Regions from separate parts of the Sodalis sp. RH21 genome, predicted to be linked through region 2. Evidence: predicted binding sites of a transcription regulator. Region 2 holds the regulator's gene; the other holds the start of a gene.
The links. Region 2 encodes Fur, which represses iron uptake genes when iron is present. Its sites were predicted from a motif close to ATAATAATGAGAACNACTATCAA; they were not measured.

Region 1 (7,928 bases), 1.7 Mb from region 2:
GCGCATCGTTGCGCCCCACGCCGCGCAGCCGGGGCAAACAGATCAGCAACGGCAAGAGGCATCCCAGCCACCAGGCCGCCGAGAACAGGTGCAATATTTGGTTGCCGCGCTGCAAGGCGCCCCGCATTCCGTCGTACATGGCGGAATGCCCCACCAGGGCCTGGCTTATCAGCAGGCCGCTTAACGCCGCGAGCAGGAGACGATGGCGCATGGCCGACAGGGTATGCAGGCCCGCCGCTAAAACCGCCAGCAGCGCCACCGCCAGGTGCCATAGCCATACCGACCCAAATGCGGTGTTTAAGACCGCCAGCCAAACGGCTGGACTCAAGGTTTGCGGCCAGCCGTCGCCCATTTGTCCGGCTTGCAGGGCCAGGATGCCCGCGGACGTCAGCAGGCTGAGCCATGCCATAATCCGGGTGGCGCCGCCCAGGGAATTACGCAAAGCGACGCGCAGGCGGGCGGGAGCCAGGCATTCACAAAACAAAGCGATGCCGAACCCCTGCATGATAGCGGCAATATGAACAAATCGGCAGGCGGAGTAGCTGGCCGCTAGGCTTATCATTTATTTTACGCTGAAGTGATAGCGGCCTTCGGTGGTATGGCCGTCAACGGAAACGGCATGCCATTGCACCTGATAAACGCCGGCGGTCAGAGGCTTATCGATTGGGATAATGATATGGGCGGGATTAGCCGGATCGGCTTTTATCACGCCGGTGGGAATAGGAACGTTGCCGGGCCCGGTGAGCGCCAGGCCGCTGGCCGCGGGGTCGATGCCCTGGCTAAAGGTCATGGTTAACGCCTGGGGGGCGGCGCTCATGGTGGCGCCGGCGGCCGGGTATTGCGATTTGAGATGCGCATGGGCCTGGGCTTGCTGCGCCGCAAAGCCGGTGAGCGCCGTCAGTATCAGCGCAACGGCGGGGGCGGTAATACGAAGGCTGGACATTAACGTCATTTCCTTATACTGAAACATGCCATGTCGGTTATACCGACGCTTGCCGTCCATTGCGCAGCCGTAGGGGTTTTATCGCGATACCGGGCAGGAAATAACCGGGGATAAAAAAAGCCCCGGCGCCGCTGCTCCGCTTACCTGGACGCAAGCTGATGATAGCGATTGCCGGGACTTCTGTCGAGCGCGCCCTGGCCAAGGGCGGCGCCGGGGATTAAATCGCGGCGGGGGTGTTATCGCCGCCGTTCATTTTTTTCAGATCCTGATCGATAAAGAACAGCCCGCCGTTGCTGGTATTAACCAGCGACAGTTTATCGAGAATGGATTTGAACAATTTTTCTTCTTCATGCTGTTCGGACACATACCACTGCAGGAAGTTAAACGTGGAGTAATCCTGAGAGGTGATGGCCGCATGAGCCAGTTCGTTGATCTTCTGGGTGATCATCTGCTCATGCTCGTAGGTGCGTTTGAACAGTTCAGCCAGCGACGTAAAGCCGGTGGGCGGCGCCTCGATGGCGCCCAGCACCGGCATGGTGCCAGCGTCGTTGAGGTAATCGAACAGGCGGCGCATATGATCCATCTCTTCAAGAGACTGGGTCTTCAGGAAAGCGGAGGCGCCTTCATAACCTTTATCGCTGCACCAGGCGCTCATTTGCAGATAAAGATTAGCGGAAAAAAATTCCAGATTTAGCTGTTCGTTAAGCTTATTAGCCATTTCTTGTTTTAACATGGGCAGGCTTCCTTGTTCCGGTAATTAAAAAGTAGACGCAATCATTATGCCCAAATGATAACAAAATATATACTATTATTTAACCTGCATGGCATACTAATTAAATAGACCATACAAATCAATATATTAAATATTTATTTCCATGAAATCGACCTGCTATAAATTAATTATTCAAAATGGAATTGATAGGCATTCTTATTTGTATTATGAATTGAGAAATAAAATGAAAAATATTATTGCCGCATTAGCCGCACCGGCGTTGTGAATACAAACGATTATTATTTCTATCCCGATGGCGTCCGCCGCCCTTGCGTTTTTAAGCGCCGTCCATTATTTTTAGCATCGTTGTCCCTTATCGGCCGCAGGAGGTGGTATGGAATATAATTTGGCAAAACTCGACGCTGAGGTGATGGACAAGATCAATGTCGATCTGGCGGCTTCGGGCGTCGCCTTCAAGGAACGCTACAACATGCCGGTAGTTGCCGAGCAGATCGAACGGGAACAACCGGAGCGGTTGCGCGATTACTTTCGCGAGCGGGTGGCATTTTATCGCCAGGCATCGTTAAATTTTTCCCGTTTGCCCTATGAACCGAGAAAATAATCCCGCCCTGCTCTATACTGGTTTTGCCGCCGGTCCGCAATAAGCACGATCGCGGGTTCTGGAAGCTGGCCGTTATCCCTCCCAAGCCCGCCGTACCGGCGTTCGCCGCTCCTCTGGTAGTCCCCCTGGGGTGGCGGAATAGCACAAATTGACTTGATTATCTTAGCCAACTGGCAGTTAATCATTCCTACATTTCCGGTTCTTTTACAGAGAGGCAAATATGAGTAAGGGAATGGATCGTAAAAAAGACGCGAAAAAGAAACCGTTAAAATCGCCGGAAGAAAAACGCGCTGACAAGCGCAACAGAAAGACCCAGCCTGATATCGTTTAATTTAGGCGAGCCAATGATAAACCCGCATCTGATGCGGGTTTTTTGTTGCTGCTATTCAGGTCATAATAGTCATTCGTACCCTGAATAGGAAAAACCATGACTTTTCGTGTCATTGATACTGAAACCTGTGGCCTGGAAGGCGGTGTTGTCGAGATTGCTTCGGTTGACGTGGAAAACGGCCTGTTGACCAACCCGATGAGCGACCTGGTTTGCCCCGACCGCGCCATCGGCTATGAGGCCATGGCCATCCATCATATTACCGAAGAGATGGTCGCGGATAAGCCGCGTATCGCCAAAACGGTCGGCCGCTATCACGGCAGCCCCTATTATGTCGCGCACAATGCCGCGTTCGACCGGCGCATGCTGCCGGAAATGCACGGCGAGTGGATTTGCACCGTCAAACTTGCCCGCAAGCTCTATCCCGGCTTGAAATATAGCAATCAATATCTGCGTTATGCCCTGAACCTGTCGGTGACCGTGCCCGACGGGCTTTATCCGCATCGCGCTTTGTATGATTGTTATGTGACGGCGGCGCTGCTGGTGAAAATCATGGCCGATTCCGGCTGGAGCGCGGCGGAAATGGTGGCGCTCAGCAACCAGGCAACATTGGTGACCACCTTGAAATTCGGCAAATACCGCGGCCAGCCCATGGAGCGCATCGCCAAGGAGGACCCGGGCTATCTGAAATGGATGTTGGGCAACCTGAAGGATTTATCGGCGGATATGCGCTTTAGCATTAATCATTACCTGAGCCAGGGAGAAGCAGCGCGTTAACGCGCTGCCGGCGGCTATTGCTGTTCCTGCCCGGCCAGGGAAAGGATAAAAGTGTACTCCATCGCTATTCCTTCATAACCCTTGAAACGCCCGGATTTACCGCCGTGACCGGAATCCATATCGGTGCACAGCAGCAACAGGTTGTCATTGGTTTTGACGGCCCTGAGCTTGGCGACCCATTTGGCCGGTTCCCAATATTGCACCTGGGAATCGTGCAGGCCGGTGGTGACCAGCAGATGGGGATAGGGTTGCGGGCTTACCTGGTCATAAGGGCTGTAGCGCAGCATATAGTCATAATAGGCCTTCTCTTCCGGATTGCCCCACTCGTCATATTCGCCGGTGGTCAGCGGAATGCTGTCATCAAGCATAGTGGTCACGACATCCACGAACGGTACCTGCGCCACCACGCCCTTGAACAGCGTCGGCGCCATATTGATCACCGCGCCCATCAACAGCCCGCCGGCGCTGCCGCCCATGGCGAAGGCCTGCTGCTCATCCCCATAGCCTTGCTTAAGCAGATACCGGCTCACATCGATAAAGTCGGTGAAGGTATTTAGCTTGTTAAACAGCTTGCCGTCTTCATACCATTGCTGGCCCAGTTCGCCGCCGCCGCGTATATGCGCCAGGGCAAACACAAAACCGCGGTCCAGCAGGCTCAGGCGGCTGGCGCTGAAATCAGGGTCCATGCTGCTGCCATAAGAACCATAACCATATACCAGCAGGGGGTTGCGGCCGTGATGAAACAGATCCTTGCGATACACCAGCGAAACCGGTACCTCGGCGCCGTCGCGGGCGGTGACCCATAGCCGTTCGCTGCGGTAGTTTTCCGCGTCGAAGTTTTTCACCAGGGACTGTTTGAGCAGCTTGCGCTCGCCGGTGGCCATATTCAATTCGAACAGGGTGGTAGGCGTGGTCATGGAAGAATAACCATAGCGTACCCACTGGGTTTGCGGATCGGGGTTGTAGGCCAGCCAGGTCACATAGGTGGGATCGTCGAAAGCGATGCCCTTCTCTTCCCCGGTTTCCCAATGAATTTGCCGCAGGCTGGTCAGGCCTTGATGCCGTTCTTCGAGCACCAGCCAATCGGTAAATAGCGTGAAACTTTCCAGCACGACGTCGTCCCTTGCGGGAATCAGCGGCTGCCACTGCCGTTCATCAGGCGTTTCGCTGCGATACAGGGCAAAGTTTTTACCGTCGCGATTGGAACGCAGGTAAAAATAGCCCTGAAAATGGTCCAGCGAATATTCATGGTCGTGGCGGCGGGCCAGGAACAGCTGCGGCGTCGCGCTGGGGTCGTCCGCGTCCAGCAGCAGGATTTCGCCGGACGTCGTGCTACCCAAGGCAATAATAATATAACGCTCGGAGGTGGTTTTATGCACGCTGACGTAAAAAGCGTCGTCTTGTTCTTCATACACCAGTTCGTCGAGATCCGTCGACGTGCCGACCCGGTGGCGGTAGACCTGATAGGGCAGCAGCGTTTTTTTATGTTTGCGGACGTAGTAGAGAATTTTGGAATCATTGGTCCATTCAAACCCCGATGAGGCGTTTTCGATGACTTCCGGATACCAGGAGTCGCGGGCCAGGTTTTTAAAACGAATGCCGTACAGGCGGCGCGACAAGAAATCTTCCGCCGCCGCCATAATGGCGTTGTCGGGGCTTATTTCCAGCGACCCCATGGTATAAAACTCGCTTTGCGCCGCCCGCTGGTTGCCGTCGAGCAGGATTTCCCACGTATCCCCGTCGGCCGGTTCCGCCGGCTGGCGGGTATAAATGGCATATTCGTTGCCTTGCTCATAGCGGCTTTGATAGCGGTAACCGCGACGGATGTAAGGCACCGAACGGTCTTGCTGCGGGATGCGCTCCACCATTTCGGTAAAGAGTTTGTGACGCAGCTCGTCGTGGCCGGCCATCATGGTTTCGCCATAGGTGTTTTCCTGGGCAAGGTAGTCGAGCACGGCAGGGTCTTCCCGCTTGTCATCACGTAGCCAATAATAATTATCGATCCGTGTCTCACCATGCACGGTTAATGTATGAGGCCTTTTTTCAGCTATTGGGGGAAATATCATACGCACCCTTCCTTATTTGCATAAGAAACAGAGTGGCACGAATCCGGCGGGTTGCCAAGCGCAGCGGCAGCGGCGCCCGGCGCTCACCGCGTCGGGTTATGGGACGGCGACAACGCTGACCTGGGAATTAACCCGCTGTTCAAGCTCGGTTTTTACATCATCCGGAATTTTAAGCGCCCGTGCCAGGGCATCCATATAACTTCGCTCCATAAAATGATCGACATCCACCACCGCGCAGCTCAGGCAATAGATTTCCAGCGCTTCGTCCTCGGTGCGGATATCACGGGTCAGACGCTCCGGGTCCAGCGGCTGGATTATGGCGTCCTGCACCAGGTGCTCTACTTCGTCGCCCCAGCCCAGTTGGTGAATATGTTGTTGAATGGATTGCCGTTCAGTGTCATCGATATGCCCGTCGGCTTTGGCGGCGAATACCAGCGCCATGATCAACCGCTGGGCGCGCCGATCGATAGGGCTTGGCTGGGCGGCGGGCACGGCCTGGGGCTGGGCGTCGCGCATGCGCTTTTTATATTGATCCCACACCACCGCCCCCAATGCGGCGCCGCCCCCGATGAACAGGGCGTTTTTCCCCACCGCGCCGATGGCCTTGCGCGACGATTTATTGGCAATCAGCAGGCCGACCAAGCCGCCGAGCGCACCGGGAGCCAATAGATTGGCCAGGTTGGCGCTATCGCCCTGCCCGCCCTTTTGCTGGACCATCGTTTGGATTTTTTGCATCCATTGGTTCATAGCCGTCCCCTTGGTGAGTTCGGATCGCTGCACGATCCCTGTCCACCAAAATAGACGATTTATTGTCAATTTATTAAAAGGGTTTGCAAAGAAGCCTGCGGGGCAAGGCGGGATATTCAAGAGACCAAACCGGCGGCGCGCAATCATCCGCACCGCCGGAGAAACCGCGAAACAGCGGGGATTAGGGCTGCAAGGCGTAACTTATTTCACCTGCCTGGCAATCCAGCGTTACCGCAAAAGCGCGGTCGGCGCTTTGTCCGCGAATTTTCAACGGTGCCTGCCAGTTATCGCCGCTGCCGGTGATATCCTCGGGGTTAACCTGGGTGACAATCGTTTCGCCCAGCGCTTTTTTATCGTCATCGGCGCGGGGAAAGCGATTCTGGGTATAATCCTGTTTAATCAGTTCCGCAACCTGGGGAGCGTTGAGATCGGGACAGGGCGATACTTTGAAGGTTCTGGGCGGTTGCCCTTTTTTGGACTGCGCTTTGTTGGCCGCGGATACCTTGTTGGCTTCGGCGGCGTTCCCCGTCACGGATTGCCCGACAGCGTTTTTTTTCTCGGCGGCGGGCTTTTTATCGGCGTTGACGGGCGCCGGTTTGTCGGCCGGGGCGCTGCTATCGGGAGCGGCATTATCCGCCGGCGGCGTTGGCGCCGGTGCCGGCACGGCATTGGCGGGCGGCTTGGCGTCAGTCTGGCCGGCAGGCTGTTGAGCGCCCGACTCGGCGTCTGCCGGGGGTTGCGCGGTCGAGGTCTGCGGTTCAACCGGCGGGGCCTGGTCCGCTGCGCCCGCGAGTGACGATAGCATCATGCCGACCGCCATTACGCCTAGCAGCCCGATTCCCATTTTTTGCATAAAGCCTCCACTGTTCTGGTTATCCTTTTCTCAAGGTATTGAATGATAATAGCCTGTTAAATTTCGCTTGAGAAAGGGATTTATCAAATCCGGCGCCAAAAAGCGGCCGTGCTTGCCCGCCTGCTGCATAGGCAAACGTTTTCGTTTATACTGCGCGCAATTTTTATCAAGTCAGGTGAATGCGAATGGTAACCATTGGAACAGCGTTGCGCGCCGGCGCGACTCGGGTGATGCTGCTGGGGTCGGGTGAATTGGGTAAAGAAGTGGCGATTGAATGCCAGCGTCTGGGCGTGGAAGTCATTGCCGTCGATCGCTACGCCGACGCGCCGGCGATGCATGTCGCCCATCGCGCCCATGTGATCGATATGCTCGATGGCGCCGCGCTGCGCGCGCTTATCGAAGCGGAACGCCCCGATTTTATCGTGCCGGAAATTGAAGCCATTGCCACCGATATGTTGGTCGCCCTTGAACAGGAGGGGCATCATGTGGTGCCCTGCGCCCAGGCCACCAGGCTGACCATGAACCGCGAAGGCATCCGGCGCCTGGCGGCGGAAACCCTGGCATTGCCCACATCGGCCTACGCTTTTGCCAGCGATCGGGCCGAGCTGGATCGGGCAGTGGCCAAGATTGGCTATCCGCTGATTATCAAGCCGGTAATGAGTTCTTCGGGCAAGGGACAAAGTCTGGTACGCGATCCGGCTAAACTGGACGACGCCTGGACATACGCGCAGCTCGGCGGGCGCGCCGGCGGCGGCAAAGCGATTGTGGAAGGGCTGGTTGCCTTTGATTTTGAGATCGCTTTGCTGACCATCAGCGCCGTGGACGGGATTCATTTTTGCGAACCCATCGGCCACCGCCAGGAAGACGGCGATTACCGGGA
Region 2 (7,928 bases):
GCTTGCGGCCGAGATCGGCCACCACGCGGTCGATCATCGCGCTGGATACCAGCGTTTTGCCTACCGCCACATCCGCGCCCCACTGCGGGCGATGCTGGAACAGGTAGTTGATGGCCACCGCCAGGAAATGGTTGGGATTCATCAACCCCGCCGGCGTAACGATGCCGTGGCGGTCGTAATCCGGATCGTTGGCCAAGGCCAGATCAAACTTGTCGCGCAGCGCCAGCAAGCCGGCCATCGCCCATTGGGACGAACAATCCATGCGGATAATGCCGTCATGGTCAAGATGCATAAAGCGGAACGTCTGGTCGATCTCTTCATTCACCAGCGTCAAGTCCAGCTGATAGTGCTGGGCGATACGCTGCCAGTAGGCGATACCGGAACCGCCGAGGGGATCGACGCCCAGCTTCAGGCCGGCTTTTTGGATCGCCGCCATATCCACCACGTCGGCCAGCCCCTCCACGTAAGCCTGCACCAGATCCTGCGCATGGATATGGCCGCTCTGCCAGGCCGCATCCAGCGTCTGGCGCCGCACGCCGCGCAAATCCTCGGCCAGCAGGGCATTGGCGCGCTCTTCAATCACCTTGGTCAGATTGGTATCCGCCGGCCCGCCGTTAGGCGGATTATATTTAATCCCGCCGTCTTCCGGCGGATTATGGGATGGGGTGATTACGATGCCGTCCGCCTGGGGACCGCCGGCGCGATTGTGGGTCAGGATGGCGTTCGACACCGCCGGGGTGGGGGTAAAACCGTTGTCCTGCTGGACAATCACTTCCACGCCGTTGGCGCTGAGCACTTCCAGCACGGAAATAAACGCCGGTTCCGACAGCGCATGGGTATCTTTACCCACGTAGCACGGCCCGGTGATGCCCTGGTTGCGGCGTTCTTCGGCGATCGCCTGGCTGATGGCCAGGATATGGGCTTCGTTGAAACTGTGACGGCCCGCGCTGCCGCGATGACCGGACGTCCCGAATTTCACCGCATGGGCGGTATTGCCCGTTTCCGGACGCAAAACATAATACTGCGAGGTTAACTGCGCGACGTTAATCAAATCGCTTTGCCGGGCGGGTTGCCCGGCGCGGGGGCTATTAGCCATCGGTGCTTCTCCCTTGGCTGCTATTAATTAAATGGTGCCGCAAACTTTATCCGTCAGTTCCACCGGGAACTGCATGGCCAGCATAATGTGTTCCACCATGCCGCGTTTACGTCCGGTGTTGGTATTCGTTATGACCCAATAGGGCGTTTCCGGTACCTGTTTAGGTTTAGTATGGCTGCCATTTTGCAAAAGTGTCTGTTCATCGGCGGCAAAATAGGTACGGGTGCGCCCATGGAGGATATCGGCCGCCTCGGCGAACTGCGCCGGGGAGATCTGGTAAAGGGTGGTCAGCACCAGCATAAAGCGGTCAACCGCCTTGCGCTGTTCGGCATAGCTGTCCGAAAGCAGCAGCTCGCGCATGGCGCGCACCCGATCGCGGGCCGGCGCGGGAACCTCCGGCTTGGCCTGCACCTCGGCCGGCGGCGCGCTGCGGGGGGTTGCGCCGGCCTGCGCGTCGAATTTCAGCATGCGGCGTAAAATATCCGAGGCGCTTTCGCCGATATGTTGGGTGTGACCGGCGATATAGCGGTAAAGGTCTTCGTCGACTTCAATTGTTTTCATCTTTATCCGGGGTTTTCTTCTCATAAATCAATCAACAGGATTATACAAGCTAAACCGTCCCTGCGAATAGCGCTAGTATCGGGCTTAACCAAAAAGTCGGATAATCCCCCGTCCGGGCCGGCAGGCGCGCCGCCATTTTTTGCGGCGCGGGCGCGGAAAACTCATGCTAGGCTAACCCTATTGCGCGCGGACCAGATCCGTATGCGCCGCAAAATAACTTTATGATCAATTGCTAAAAAGGCCAATAAACCGCGCCGCCATAAGGATCACGATGAAATTACACTATCGTCTGCAACCGGCCCGACAGCCCGGCGATGCGCTGCCGGTGGTTTTGCTGCACGGCCTGTTCGGCAGCCTGGATAACCTCGGCGTGCTGGCCCGTCCGCTGCAAGAGCAGCATGCCACCCTGCAAATCGATTTGCGCAACCACGGTCTTTCACCCCATGATAGCGACGCCGGTTACGCCGCCATGGCCGGCGATGTGCTGGCACTTTTGGATGAGCTGCAAATAGAACGGTGCATCGTTATCGGCCATTCCATGGGCGGCAAGGTCGCCATGATGCTGACCGCCCTGATTCCCGGGCGGATCGCCGGGCTGGTGGTGATTGATATGGCTCCGGTCAGCTACCCTACCCGCCATCACGACGGCGTATTTGCCGCGCTGCGGCGGGTAAGCGCGGCGGGCATCACCCAGCGCACCGAGGCGGCGGCGCTGATGCGCGAGGATATCGCCGACCAGGGGACGATTCAGTTTTTACTGAAATCCCTGCGTCCTGAGGGATGGCAATTCAACGTCGAAGCCCTGTGGAACAGCTATCCGGCGCTGATCGCCTGGCAGGAATCCGCTCCCTGGCCCGGTCCGGTATTATTTATCCGCGGCGAAAAATCCCCCTATCTGGATGACCGCTACCGGCAGGACATCCAGCGGCAATTCCCGCAGGCGCGCGGCCATGCCATCGCCGGCGCCGGGCATTGGGTCCACGCGGAAAAACCCGAAGCCACCGTGCGCGCCGTCGCGCGTTTTCTGGCATCGTTGCCGAAACGGCCTGATTAACCTTGAGTTTAATATTGTCGTTTAATGCCGGGGTGGGGTAACATGGCGCGCTATGTTTTCCGGCGCCACGACGTCCGGAAAAGTAACGTTACGGGCGAGACACCCTGATGGCGAAGCCAGCATCGGCACCGTCAGGGCGGTTGCCCGCCCGCTTTCCGATGCACAATCCCTTCATGACCTATGGCAAAAGAACAAACGGACCGCACCACCCTGGATTTATTTATCGATGAACGACGTCCAGGGCGCCCGAAGACCAACCCCCTATCCAGGGATGAGCAGTTGCGCATCAATAAGCGCAACCAGCTGCGCCGGGATAAAGTGCGCGGCCTGCGCCGGGTGGAACTGAAAATCAACGCCCAGGCGGTGGACGCGTTAAACGAACTGGCGGAGCGGCAAAATCTGTCGCGCAGCGAACTGATAGAATTGATTTTACTGGCCGAGCTGGAGCGGCAGCAAAATGCGGCCAAGGGGGGGCAATGACCCCATAGCACCCTTACGCCGCCGGCTGATTCAAGGCTTGCGGCCGCGGGGAGTCTGAATTTGAGACAAAACCCCGGCGGAACGAGTTTCTCCCGCTGTTATGGTCTGCTATTATTGCCCCAGAACCCGAACGAACCGATTGCAGAACATATCCTTAATATTTAAGAGGTTTTCAAATTCATGGCAACTGTAGGCATTTTTTTTGGCAGTGATACCGGCAATACCGAAAATATTGCCAAAATGATCCAAAAGCAACTTGGCGCGGATGTTGCCGAAGTTCATGACATTGCCAAAAGCAGTAAAGAAGACCTGGCGCAGTTCAATACTCTGCTACTGGGTATCCCGACGTGGTATTATGGCGAAGCGCAATGTGATTGGGATGACTTTTTCCCTACCCTGGAAGAGATTGATTTCACTGGCAAAACCGTGGCCCTGTTCGGCTGTGGCGACCAGGAGGATTACGCGGAATATTTTTGTGACGCCATGGGCACCATCCGCGATATCATCGAACCGAACGGCGCGACCATTATCGGCCATTGGCCTACCGCCGGTTACCATTTCGAAGCCTCGAAAGGGCTGGCCGACGACAATCATTTCATCGGCCTGGCCATCGATGAAGATCGCCAACCTGAACTGACCAATGCTCGGGTCGACGGCTGGGTAAAACAGATCAGCGCCGAGCTGAACCTGGGCTGATTCACCGGCTGCCCCGGCAACCACCACGGGCCGTCAGCCGTTATGGCGGCCCGTCGGCCTTGCCGATAAGTTATTCCTGTCGAATTAATAGATACAAGTTTTTAACTTTTAGCCACAAAGCGGTACAATAGCGCAGCGGTTTCACCCTTTTGGTCAAAATGTTGCAGAATGTGCCCTACGAAAAGGGCTATAGTTGTTAACAGGGTGCGGTTTTCATTTTGGACAGGCAGTCCTATAATGAGACGGCGTCACATTTTTCGGGCCGACCGATGTTATAGGCTACATTTGCCTACAATCAGATTTTCAAAGTAACAGGACTATACCCGCATGACTGACAATAATATTGCATTGAAGAAGGCCGGCCTGAAAGTCACCCTTCCCAGACTGAAGATTCTGGAAGTGTTGCAAGATCCGGAATGCCATCACGTCAGTGCGGAGGATCTCTACAAAAAACTGATCGATATGGGCGAGGAGATCGGTTTAGCCACCGTGTACCGGGTACTGAACCAGTTTGACGATGCCGGCATCGTCACCCGCCATAATTTCGAAGGCGGCAAATCGGTTTTTGAACTGACCCAGCAGTATCATCACGATCATCTGATCTGCCTGGATTGCGGCAAAGTGATTGAGTTTCGCGATGAATTTATCGAAGCGCGCCAGCGCGATATCGCCAAAAAACACAATATCAAACTTACCAACCACAGTTTATATCTTTACGGACATTGTGAAGTCGGCAACTGCCGTGAAGACGAAACCCTGCACGACCATAGCGATATGCTTAACGGCGTGAAGGAATAACCCGGGCGTTTCCACCGTAGCCACGTTCCCAGTGGCCAGGCATAAAAAAAACGCTGCCGAAGCAGCGTTGATATCAATTCGCGGCGGCGTCCTCAGACGGCGGTTTTGGTCCAGGTGTCCCGCAGGCCGACGGTGCGGTTAAACACCGGTTTTTCCCGGCTGAAGTAGCGGGTGTCGGCGCAGAAGTAACCTTCGCGTTCAAATTGGAACGGATGGCCGATCTGGGCGTCCAGCACGCTTGCCTCCACGATACCTTGCTTGATCACCAGCGATTCCGGATTAAGCGCCGACAGAAAATCTTCCGCCGCGGCGGGATTCGCCTCGCTGAACAAACGATCGTATAAGCGGAACTCCGCGGCGACGCCGCGGGTAGCCGATACCCAATGGATAACCCCTTTCACCTTGCGCCCATCCGCCGGATCTTTACTTAACGTGTCCGGATCATAAGTGCAATACAAAGCGGTGATTTCACCCTCTTCATCTTTTTGCACGCGTTCGGCCTTGATCACATAGGCATTGCGCAGCCGTACTTCTTTGCCCAGCACCAGCCGCTTGTACTGCTTATTGGCTTCCTCGCGAAAATCCGCCCGATCGATATAAATCTCGCGGCCAAACGCCACCTGGCGATGACCCATTTCCGGTTTATTGGGATGGGTTGGCATGGTCACGGTCTCTTCGTGCCCGACGGGCAGATTTTCGATAATCACCTTGACCGGGTCGATAACCGCCATGGCGCGCGGGGCGCTTTCGTTCAAATCTTCGCGGATACAGGCTTCCAGAGCGGCGATTTCCACGTTGTTATCCTGCTTGGTCACGCCGATGCGACGGCAGAATTCGCGGATCGAGGCGGCGGTATATCCACGGCGGCGCAGGCCGGAAATAGTCGGCATGCGCGGGTCATCCCATCCCTCGACAATATTTTCCGCCACCAACTGGGTCAGCTTGCGCTTGGACATAATGGCGTATTCAAGATTCAGACGCGAAAACTCATATTGGCGCGGGTGGCAGCCAATACTGATGTTATCCAGCACCCAATCATATAAGCGGCGGTTATCCTGGAACTCCAGGGTGCACAGCGAATGGGTAATCCCTTCCAGGGCATCGGAGATGCAGTGGGTAAAATCATACATCGGATAGATGCACCATTTGGTGCCGGTCTGGTGGTGTTCGGCGAACTTGATGCGGTACAGCACCGGGTCGCGCATTACCATAAAGGAGGACGCCATATCGATTTTGGCGCGCAGGCAGGCCGAACCTTCGGCAAACCCACCGTTGCGCATGATGGCGAACAGTGCCAGGTTGTCTTCCACCGGACGATCGCGGAACGGGCTGTTTCTGCCCGGCGAAGTCAGGTTGCCGCGATATTCGCGAATAGCGTCGGGGGACAGCTCGTCCACATAGGCCAGCCCTTTTTTGATCAGCTCCACGGCGTAGTCATGCAACTGGTCAAAATAATCCGATGAATAATGAATATCGCCGCTCCACTCGAACCCCAGCCACTTGACGTCCTGCTTGATCGAATCAACGAATTCGATATCTTCTTTCGCCGGATTGGTATCATCAAAACGCAGGTTGCACTGTCCCTGGTAATCCTGGGCGATGCCGAAATTCAGGCAAATGGACTTTGCATGACCGATATGCAAATAGCCGTTAGGCTCCGGCGGAAAACGGGTATGCACCGAATGGTGCTTACCCGATGCCAAATCTTCGTCAATAATTTGACGAATAAAGTTCGTTGGGCGGGCTTCTGCCTCACTCATATTGATATTCCTCTACGCGAAAGCACGACATTTATCGCCCATATGTTCCAACAAGCCACGTTTCGACACAACCGTTAGTTGCAGAAAATCTTATCCCGGCGCGAGCGCCGCCGTTGGCCATGGCTAGCCGATAAGGCGATGGTTTGACATTATATTACCATAGGCGCGATAACGCCGGAGGATAACCGGAAAGGGATTCATCGGGATGGAACAACGGAGCGGGAAGGTTCCGGCGCGCCAGGCGCGCCGGAACCAACAATACAACTACAACTAGATATTGAACGCCGGCTATAACCACATGCGGTTATTTAGCGGTGATATCCAGCAGCGGCGTTTCACCCGCGATAACCACACCGCTGGCCACGGCCGCTATGGCGCCGAACTGATCCATATTGGCAATCACCACCGGGCTTATCAATGAACGGGCGTTGGCGCCGAGGTAGTCCAGATCCAGCTCCAGAATCGGCTGTCCCTGGGTCACCTTGCTGCCCTCTTCCGCCAGTAAGGTAAAGCCCTGGCCTTGCAGCCCGACGGTATCGATGCCGATATGCACGATCACCTCGGCGCCGGAGTCGGTTTCCAGGCAAAAAGCGTGATGGGTGCCGAAGACTTTAACCAGCGTACCGTTGGCCGGCGACAGTACCAGTTTGCCGGTAGGCCGGATGGCCACGCCTTCGCCTACCGCTTTGGAGGCGAACGCTTCATCAGGCACCTGATCCAGCGGCACGATTTCGCCGCTGATCGGCGATACCAGGCTGACCACCACCGGCCGCGATGCCGGCCGCGGCGCTTCGGGAGCGACCGCTGGCTGCACCGGCGCAACGTTGCGGGCGACCGATTTCGCCGCGGCTATCGGACCGCTGGCCAGCACCGTGCGCATGGCGCCGGCGATAATTTCGGCACGGGTGCCGACAATCACCTGCACGCTCTCTTTATTCAGGCGGATGACGCCCTGGGCGCCCAGATTTTTGGCCAGCGATTCGTTCACCAGGGCGGAATCTTTCACATTCAGACGCAGGCGGGTAATACAGGCATCTATGCCGGTCAAATTATCGGAACCGCCAATGGCGCTGATATAACGACGGGCCAAAGCCTCGGTTTCACCGCTTTTAGTGGTGGCCACCGGCTCGACATCCACATCGTAACCGTCGGATTCGTCACCGGCCACGGCCAGTTCGCGTCCCGGGGTTAGCAGGTTGAAACGTTTGATGGTGAAACGGAAGACCAGATAATAGATAACAAAGAACACCAGCCCCTGCGGAATCAGCATATACCAGCGCACCGCCAGGGGATTGCGCGAGGAGAGCACCATATCCACCAGGCCGGCGCTAAAGCCGAAACCGGCCATCCAATGCATCTGGGCGGAGATGAATACCGACAGACCGGTCAATATCGCATGCAGCAGATACAAGACCGGCGCCACGAACATAAAGGAGAATTCCAGCGGCTCGGTAATACCGGTAAAGAAGGCGGCAAACGCACC

Region 1: a site for Fur is predicted at 1,859-1,881, ahead of ftnA (non-heme ferritin). Genes of this name have one in related genera too.

The regions. Positions count from the first base shown of each region.
Region 1 is NZ_CP178732.1:2,545,502-2,553,429, reverse strand. Features, by position in the region: gene copD (copper homeostasis membrane protein CopD) at 1-562, opposite strand, end outside; gene yobA (CopC domain-containing protein YobA) at 563-943, opposite strand; gene ftnA (non-heme ferritin) at 1,161-1,676, opposite strand; gene ACL2XP_RS11695 (DNA polymerase III subunit theta) at 2,050-2,277, shown strand; gene exoX (exodeoxyribonuclease X) at 2,705-3,382, shown strand; gene ACL2XP_RS11685 (S9 family peptidase) at 3,397-5,448, opposite strand; gene ACL2XP_RS11680 (tellurite resistance TerB family protein) at 5,545-6,195, opposite strand; gene ACL2XP_RS11675 (YebF family protein) at 6,377-7,048, opposite strand; gene purT (formate-dependent phosphoribosylglycinamide formyltransferase) at 7,234-7,928, shown strand, end outside.
Region 2 is NZ_CP178732.1:4,198,313-4,206,240, forward strand. Features, by position in the region: gene pgm (phosphoglucomutase (alpha-D-glucose-1,6-bisphosphate-dependent)) at 1-1,096, opposite strand, end outside; gene seqA (replication initiation negative regulator SeqA) at 1,124-1,657, opposite strand; gene ACL2XP_RS19355 (alpha/beta fold hydrolase) at 1,929-2,711, shown strand; gene ybfE (LexA regulated protein) at 2,892-3,191, shown strand; gene fldA (flavodoxin FldA) at 3,372-3,887, shown strand; gene fur (ferric iron uptake transcriptional regulator) at 4,215-4,685, shown strand; gene glnS (glutamine--tRNA ligase) at 4,778-6,445, opposite strand; gene nagE (N-acetylglucosamine-specific PTS transporter subunit IIBC) at 6,750-7,928, opposite strand, start outside.